Regions from separate parts of the Luteibacter sp. 621 genome, predicted to be linked through region 1. Evidence: predicted binding sites of a transcription regulator. Region 1 holds the regulator's gene; the other holds the start of a gene.
What was found. The regulator sigma-54, encoded in region 1, starts transcription at its own class of promoters, with help from an activator protein. The targets are predictions, from matches to a motif close to TGGCACGNGCNTTGC.
Positions count from the first base shown of each region.

Region 2: a site for sigma-54 is predicted at 2,035-2,049, ahead of glnA (type I glutamate--ammonia ligase). Genes of this name have one in related genera too.

Region 1 covers NZ_JBNDKI010000010.1:153,828-158,146, reverse strand. Annotated here, with positions in the region: gene hprK (HPr(Ser) kinase/phosphatase) at 1-887, opposite strand, end outside; gene hpf (ribosome hibernation-promoting factor, HPF/YfiA family) at 969-1,319, opposite strand; gene ABIE56_RS12900 (RNA polymerase factor sigma-54) at 1,439-2,920, opposite strand; gene lptB (LPS export ABC transporter ATP-binding protein) at 3,023-3,742, opposite strand; gene lptA (lipopolysaccharide transport periplasmic protein LptA) at 3,747-4,319, opposite strand, start outside; gene lptC (LPS export ABC transporter periplasmic protein LptC) at 4,312-4,319, opposite strand, start outside.
Region 2 covers NZ_JBNDKI010000002.1:400,746-405,064, forward strand. Annotated here, with positions in the region: gene ABIE56_RS04000 (OprO/OprP family phosphate-selective porin) at 1-369, opposite strand, end outside; gene glnA (type I glutamate--ammonia ligase) at 581-1,993, opposite strand; gene ABIE56_RS04010 (hypothetical protein) at 2,310-3,215, shown strand; gene ABIE56_RS04015 (family 43 glycosylhydrolase) at 3,302-4,319, shown strand, end outside.

The sequences.
Region 1 (4,319 bases):
ATACCCTTGCTCTTCAGTACATGGTTGCGCACCGCCGCTTCCACAAGGACCGCCAGGTTGCGGCCCGGGGCGACGGGGATGGTGATCTTGGGCACATCCACGTCCAGCACGTTACGTCGGCTGACATCGCCGGTCAGGCGGGTCATGGCATCCGTTTCCTCGCCATCCTTGAGCGGCTTCAGGTGGATGACCAGGCGCAGGTACTTCGACGGTTTGACCGCCGTGTGGCCGAACATCTCGCGGATGTTGAGCACGCCCAGGCCGCGTACCTCGAGCAGATCCTGCAGGAGCTCGGGGCAGGCGCCGTCGATCACATCCGGGGCGATCAGGGTGAACTCGGTGGCGTCATCGGCCACCAGGCGGTGGCCGCGGCTGATCAGTTCCAGGGCCAGCTCGCTTTTGCCGGAGCCGGGATCGCCGGTGATCAGCACGCCGATGGAGAACACCTCGAGGAACACGCCGTGCAGGGTTACCCGCGGCGCAAGCGTACGCGCCAGGTGGTACTGCAGGTAGGTGAGCAGCTCGTGGCCGCGCTTGGTGCTCTGCCACAGCGGGGTATCGGTTTCCTCGGCCACCTCACGAAGGTCGGGCGGGATGGCCTGGTCCTTGGTGACGATGAGCGCGGCCGGCTGGTAGGCGGCGATCTTGTGGATGGCCTCCCAGCGCTGGCGCGAATCCAGGCCGTCGAGGAAATTGAGCTCCTCGGTGCCGATGATCTGGATCTTGTTGGGGTAGATGACGTTGAGGTAGCCCACCAGCGACGGGCGGCGGCTCTGCTTGGCGTTGGGCTCCAGGACACGGGCTTCGCCACGCATGCCTGCGATCCAGCGCAGGGCCATCCGTTCATGGACACCGTCGAAGAGTTGTCGGGCAGTGAGCCGATCCACGCGGGGGTTCCTGTCAAGAAAAAAGCCGGCACACGGATGTGCCGGCTTGCTTATATTGTGCCACAGGCCCGATGGGGGGCTTTAGCTGCTGGCAGTGCGGGCCTCGCGGACCTCGCTGTTGTGGTGGTCCTTGATCTTTTCCTTATGCTTACGCAGCTGGTCGGCCAGTTTGGTAATCATCTCGTCGATCGCGGCATACATGCGGTCGTTGATCGTGCCGTCCTGCAAGCGGGCAAGGCCTTCGGCATGGAGCCGGGTGCCCGAACAGTGCAGGGTGCCGCCCGCTTTGTGCTCGGCCTTGTCCACCGATAGCACGACATCCAGGGCCATTATGTTGTCGAAAAGGCGTTCGAAGCGGCCGATTTGCTGTTCCACGCGTTCGCGCAGGGCAGGGGTGACCTGGATGTGCTGGCCGCTGATCTGGATTTGCATGACGCCTCCTTCTTGCTGAGGGTGCCGCCGTTCGGTGGCGGCGAGATGGGAATGGCCGGTTGCCACTCCTGAACCGTTGTACGTGGGACCGTGATCCTCCACCGGGGTTCCGCACTGTTTCAGCTGGCGCGGACGCGCTCGCTGGAGCTGGGAATGCGCATGGCTTCCCGGTACTTGGCTACCGTACGTCGGGCTACCTGAATACCGCGTCGATGGAGTTCCTCCGCGAGGGCCTGGTCGGACAGCGGGCGACGCGGGTCTTCCGCCGTGATCAGTTTGCGCAACATGGCCTGGATGGCCGTCGCGGACGCGCTGCCGCCGTCTTCCGTGGCCACGCCGCTCGAGAAAAAGTGCTTCAGCTCGAAGGTACCGCGCGGCGTGTGCATGTACTTGCGCGTGGTAACCCTGGAAATAGTCGATTCATGCATACCCACCTCCTCGGCCACTTCGCGCAGGACCAGGGGGTGCATGGCCTCGGGGCCGTAATCGAGGAAGGCGCTCTGCCGGCGGACGATCACCTCGGCGACCTTGGTCAGGGTCTCCGCGCGGGATTGCAGGCTCTTCAGGAGCCAGCGGGCCTCCTGCAGCTGGCCCTTCATCCAGGTGGCGTCATCGCCGCGCGCGCGGGCAATGAGGTTGCAGTAGTGCTGGTTCAGGCCCAGCCGGGGCTGGGCATCCGGGTTCAGGCTCACCTTCCAGCGGCCGCTCTCACGGCGGGCGTAGACATCGGGGGCCACGTATTCCACCGGGGTGGCATCCAGGGCCGCGCCGGGGCGGGGATCCAGGCTGCGGATGAGCGATGCGGCCACGGCCACGTCGGTCTCGGCCGCCTTCAGCCGCCGGGCGATCTTGCTGGTGTCATTGCGGGCCAGCAGTTCGATTTCATCCGTAACAATGCGGATGGCCAGCCCGCGTTGCGGGGTGTCCTCCGCGAACTGGCTCAACTGGCACAGCAGGCAATCGCGCAGGTCCAGACTGGCGATGCCGGTGGGATCAAACCGCTGGATGCGCTTGCGAACCGCCTCGATCTCGTCGAGATCGGCCTGGAACTCCCGCAGGGCGGCCTGCACCGCCTCGAGGCCGTCGCGCAGGTAACCATCTTCATCGAGCACATGGATGATGGCCGTGGCGATGGCATGGTCGCGCGGCGTGAACTGGGAGAGGTTGAGCTGCCACTCAAGGTGCTGCTGCAGGCTTTCCGGTGCGGCGTTCTGCGGCTCGAAGCCGTCTTCGTCGCCGCCACCGTTGCGCGAGGGGCCACCGGCGTAGTCGCCGGCCTCACCGTGGAAGCGGTCATCGTCCCACTCGGGAGCCAGGTCCTCGGAGGGCGAGGCGGTGGATTCCTCTTCGCGCGTGGCCTTGGTGGGCTGCTCGTCGCGTGCGCGGAACTCCATGGCCTCGTCGAAGCTGGTGCTTTCCTCGGCCGTATCTGGCTCGGATTCGGCATCTTCGGCGAACTCGAGCAGCGGATTGCTTTCCGCTATCTGGCGGAGCTCGGCCTCGAGCTCCAGCTGCGACAACTGCAGCAGGCGGATGGCCTGCTGGAGCTGGGGCGTCAGCGTGAGCTGCTGATGCAGGCGAAACTGAAGTCCGGGTTTCATTACCTTCGCAAGATCGGGTTACCGGGCCATCCTAACCCCACGCGGGCCCCGTAAACCAGCGGGCCGGATGCCTAGGCCGGCTGGCCGATTTCGTATAGGACCTTAGATCCGGAATTCACGGCCCAGGTACACCTCGCGAACCTTTTCATCAGCAAGGATGTGCTGCGGGGTACCGCGCGAGAGCACTTCGCCATCGTTGAGGATGTAGGCGCGGTCGCAGATACCCAGCGTCTCGCGCACGTTGTGGTCGGTGATGAGCACGCCGATGCCACGCTCCTTCAGGTGCCGCACGATGCGCTGGATCTCGCCAACCGAGATGGGATCGACGCCGGCGAACGGCTCATCGAGCAGCATGTAGCGGGGGCGGGCGGCGAGGGCGCGTGCGATCTCGACGCGGCGGCGTTCGCCACCGGAAAGGCTGATGCCCTTCTGCTCGGCGATGTGCGAGATCTTGAGTTCATCCAGCAGGCTTTCGAGTTCGTCCTCGCGCTGCTTCTGCGTCATGTTCTCGCGCAGTTCGAGCACGGCAAGGATGTTGTCGGAGACGCTGAGGCGGCGGAACACCGAGGCTTCCTGCGGCAGGTAGCCGATGCCGAGCTTGGCGCGCGCATGCATGGGTAGGCCGGTGATGTCCTGCTGGTCGAGCTTGATCTGGCCGCCATCGGCGGGGATCAGGCCTACCACCATGTAGAAGCAGGTGGTTTTGCCGGCACCGTTCGGGCCGAGCAGGCCAACCACCTCACCTTCGCGGATGGAGAACGCGAAATCACGCACTACCTGGCGGGCGCGGAACCGCTTCTGCAGGCCTTGGGCTGAAAGCATCGTGTCAGGGCTTCTTCGGGGTGGGGGCCGGCTGGGCCGGCGTCGCCGGAGCCGCCGGCTTGCCCGCGGGAGCGGCGCCTGGCTGGTTCTTCGGCTGGAAGGTCATGTGCACGGTGGCGTCGCCATTGCTCTCGCCGGTCATCGTGCTGTCGTTGGTGTTGTAGGTGAGCTTGTCGCCATCGGCCGTGCCCTTGGTGGGCTGGTCGATGTGGGCATTGCCGGTGAGGATCGCGATGCTCGTATCGTTGTGGTAATCGATGTTCTTGGCGTGGCCGTGCATCCAGTTGCCGTCATCGTCCTGCTGCTGCATGGTCGCCGGGCCGCCATCGATGACCGCGCGGGTGACCTGCTGCTGGTCATCGAAGTAGATCGTGGCCTTGCTGCCCGTGATCTTCAGCGTGCCCTGGGTGATGACGACATTGGTGGTGTAGATCGCAATGCCCTGCGGCTGCTGCCTGCCATCGAAGCTCTTGGACGTGACATCGACGACCTGGTTGCGATCGTCCTGTTTCGCCATGGCTGGGGTGGCGGCGGCAAGGAGCGCCACGCCGCAGGCCGCGATCAGTGCCTTAGCGCT
Region 2 (4,319 bases), on a different contig from region 1:
GAAGCCCACGCGGACGGCGCCCACGTCTTCACCCAGCACGGCCTTGCTCTGCAGGCGGAAGAACACATCCAGCCAGGTCTTCGCCTGGAAATCGAAGTTCGCCGTGGCGTCGTAGACGCCCTTCTTGCGGATGAAGAAGCCGAACTCCTTGCGACGGTTGGTCTGGGCGTCCTCGTAAGTGCCCTTGTCGTTGCTGAAGCGGTCCAGGTCGTACTGGTACTTCACGGCCAGGCCGAGGTCGGTGCCGTCCGCGAAGACGTAATGGGTCGGCCAGTTGTTGCGCCAGTCGTAGGTGTTGCGCGGCGCATCGTCGGCCACGGCACAGGCGCTGCCGGCCAGCGCCAACACGGCGAGGATCGTCTTCTTCAAGGTAGTGCCCCTTCCAAGCCACCGCAGAAACGGCGGTTTCAGCAAAAAATAGCAGCCAGCGCAGGATGCTGCGCCAGTAATAAGGCCCAGACCGTCACAAAACTGTCATCTGGCCCTGCTGCATCGGCCGGAACGGGCACGACTTGAGGGAGCGTCAGGCAAAAAAAGGGGAGCCGAAGCTCCCCTTCCTTCCTCACCCCGAGGAATGCGATCAGATCGCGTAGTACATCTGGAACTCGAGCGGGTGGGTGCTCGCGCGGTAGCGGGTCACTTCCTGCATCTTCAACGCGATATAGCCGTCGATGAAGTCATCGGTGAACACGCCGCCCGCCTTCAGGAAGTCGCGATCCTTGTCGAGGGCGTTCAGCGCCTCGTCCAGGCTCGCGCACACCTGCGGAATGTTCTTCTCTTCTTCCGGCGGCAGGTCGTACAGATCCTTGTCGGCCGGCGCACCCGGGTCGATCTTGTTCAGGATGCCGTCCAGGCCGGCCATCATCAGCACGGTGAAGGTCAGGTAGCCCGACTGCATCGGATCCGGGAAGCGGATTTCGATGCGGCGGCCCTTCGGGCTGGCCACGTACGGGATGCGGCACGAGGCCGAGCGGTTACGGGCCGAGTAGGCCAGCATCACCGGGGCTTCGTAACCCGGCACCAGGCGCTTGTAGCTGTTGGTGGTGGAGTTGGCGAAGGCATTGATGGCCTTGGCGTGCTTGAAGATGCCGCCGATGTACCACAGCGCCGTCTGCGACAGGCCGCCGTAAAGGTCGCCCGCGAACAGGTTCTCGCCGTTCTTCGACAGCGACTGGTGCACATGCATGCCCGAGCCGTTGTCACCGACGATCGGCTTCGGCATGAAGGTCACGGTCTTGCCGGCCTGGTGGGCGACGTTCTTGATGACGTACTTCATCGTCATCAGCTCGTCGGCCTTCTTCACCAGCGTGTTGAAGCGGGTGCCGATCTCGCACTGGCCCGCATTGGCGACTTCGTGGTGGTGCACTTCCACGACCTGGCCCAGCGATTCGAGCACCTTGCACATATCGGCGCGCAGGTCGCCCAGGCTATCCACCGGGCTGACCGGGAAGTAGCCGCCCTTCACGCCCGGACGGTGGCCGGTGTTGGTGCCGTCGTACTTGTAGCGCGACGACCAGGCCGCCTCTTCGGAGTTGATCTCGTAGAACACGCGGCCCATGTCGTTCTGCCAGCGGATCGAGTCGAAGATGAAGAACTCGGGCTCCGGGCCGAAGAACGCGGTATCGGCGATGCCGGTCGACTTCAGGAAGGCTTCGCCGCGCTTGGCGATGGAACGCGGATCGCGGCCGTAGGCCTGCATGGTGCTCGGCTCGAGCACGTCGCAATGCAGGATCAGCTGCTTGTGCGCGCTGAACGGATCGAGGTGGGCCGTATCAGGGTCCGGCATGAGCACCATGTCGGACTCGTTGATGCCCTTCCAGCCGGCGATGGACGAACCGTCGAACATCTTGCCGTCTTCGAAGGTGCCTTCATCGATCTGATGGGCCGGGAAGGTGACATGGTGGTGCTTGCCGAGCATGTCGGCGAAGCGCAGGTCGACGAATTCGATTTCCTCGTCCTGGATCAGGTTCAGCACTTTGGAAGCGGCAGACATGGGCAAACCTCGGAATTAGGTATTGGGGCGCAGGGCATATAGCAATCGCTATGCCAGCGGCTCCGCGGCGGCGGGGCGGCCTGGACCAAGCCCCGGCATCATAGAACGGCTAAATGACATGTGCAGGGTTGCACCATCGTGGTGCATGGCTTTGGCCGGTGCACCATTCCGGCCGATCAAAGGACAAGAGGCCGGATCATTCTGGGCCGACACCTCCAGCCAGCCCCTTGGCCTTGCCGACCCGTCTCTGGCGCAGGAAGATGCGGGTGCCGACTGGCGAGGGGCGCCGGGGCCAACAGGGATAGGGGGAAAATCGATGTTCATCCATAACGCACGCGCCGCGGGCGCGCTTGCTCTGGCCATGGTGTGCCTGGCGGCATGCTCCGGGGCACCGTCGACGAAGGCACCGTCCTCAACGGCGGCCGCGGCAACCAGGCCCGCCGCGACGGCCGCACCAGCGCCCGGCACTACGGTGGCGACGCCCGCCACCGGCACGACCGCGGGCATCCACCTGCTCGACGCCCGACCAGCAAAAGACAAGGTCTTCTCGATCCATTCGCTTTGGATCACCAGCTGCAACTACGGTGTTTACACTGTCGGCGACACACCCGGCAGTACGCCGCCCATGGACCTGCTCCGCGCGGACCTGGCGGCATTGCCTGATGGGGCGGCCAGCAGTCATGACGTCCGGGTCGATCATTACGCCATGTACTACAACCCAGCGCGCAAGTTGAAGGCCGGTGGTATCGGCGCTGCGGCTGGCGTCATCGGCGCCATGATCGCCAGCGCCGCGGCCGACTTAAAAAAGGGTTCAAGCTGCGCCCATGAAAAGATGGATCAAGGCGGGTGGTACGGCCCTAGCGAACTGACGACGGACTATCCACCACTGATCATCGAGACCGCGGGCATGATCGACGGCAAGCCATTCAAGTCGCGCACGGTGTATTCACCCTCCATGGAGACCGGCCCCAAGATGAAGAGCAGCCAGAGCCTCGTGGAGTTCGAAGCCGCCGTACATAAGGCTGACAAGGATCTGTTCGCTGCAGCGGGACTGGGCCATGCGAGCACGGGTGCTGCAATGGCTTCCGCCGCAGCGCCACAACCGCCAGCCAGCAACCCTCCGCCGATCGTCCATGCCGACGCTCGGCCGGAGCCGGCGGCGAAGCTGGCAGCCGACGACGATAGCGGTTGGATCAATACCAACCCGGCCAGCGCGCATTGAACGATCACACGGCTAATCGCTAGCCACGCGCGGCGTAACGCGTATTACGCTGGCAGCATGGGGGTACCGCCGAACCGGGTTCCCTCATGCCCCGCTTACCGCTATTCCTCGCCCTGACCGTTGCCGCCGCGCCCGCGGTTACGCTTGCCGCGCAACATACCTACGCCAACCCCCTCGATATCGACTACCGCTACAGCTGGGAGCAGATGAACGAGGCGATCTCGTACCGTACCGGCGCGGATCCCGCGGTGGTGCGTTATGGGGATGCTTACTATCTGTTCCAGACCCTGGCCGATGGTTACTGGATGTCGAAGGACCTGGTGCACTGGGCCTTCGTGAAACCGGATCACTGGCCTTACGACGGTCATGTCGCTCCGGCCACGCTGGTGGCCGACGGCAAGCTGTTCCTCATGCAATCGGCCTTCGGCCCACGACCGATGATGGTGTCCACAGACCCCGCACACGGACGTTGGACATTCTGGACCCGCAGCCTGCCGTTTATCCCGGGTGCAACGCAGTACGACGAATCAGGGAAGGTTCCGGTGAAGGGAAAACTGCCGCCGGGGCCGTGGGATCCCGGCCTGTTCCAGGACGATGACGGGAAGGTCTATCTCTACTGGGGCTCATCGGACACGTTGCCGCTCTACGGCGCGCAACTCGATATGAACTTCGGCTCGAACGAAGGCGAAGGCAAGCGGCTCGCGTTCGTCACGACGCCCAAGGCGTTCATCTACCTCGATCCGGCGAACCATGGCTGGGAGCGATTCGGCCCGGACCATACGATGGGCGACAAGCCGGCGTATATCGAAGGCTCGTGGATGAACAAGCATGGCGGGCGTTACTACTTTCAGTACGGAGGCCCCGGCACCGAGTACAACGTATACGGCACCGGCGTGTACGTGGGCTCGTCACCGCTTGGCCCGTTTGAATACGCACCTTACAACCCTGTTGGCTACAAGCCCGGTGGTTTCGTGACGGGGGCTGGCCACGGCTCGACGTTTGATGATGCCTATGGAAATACGTGGAACACCGGTACCGCGTGGCTCGGCGTGAACTGGAAGTTCGAACGGCGCGTCGACATGTTTCCCGCGGGTTGGCATGACG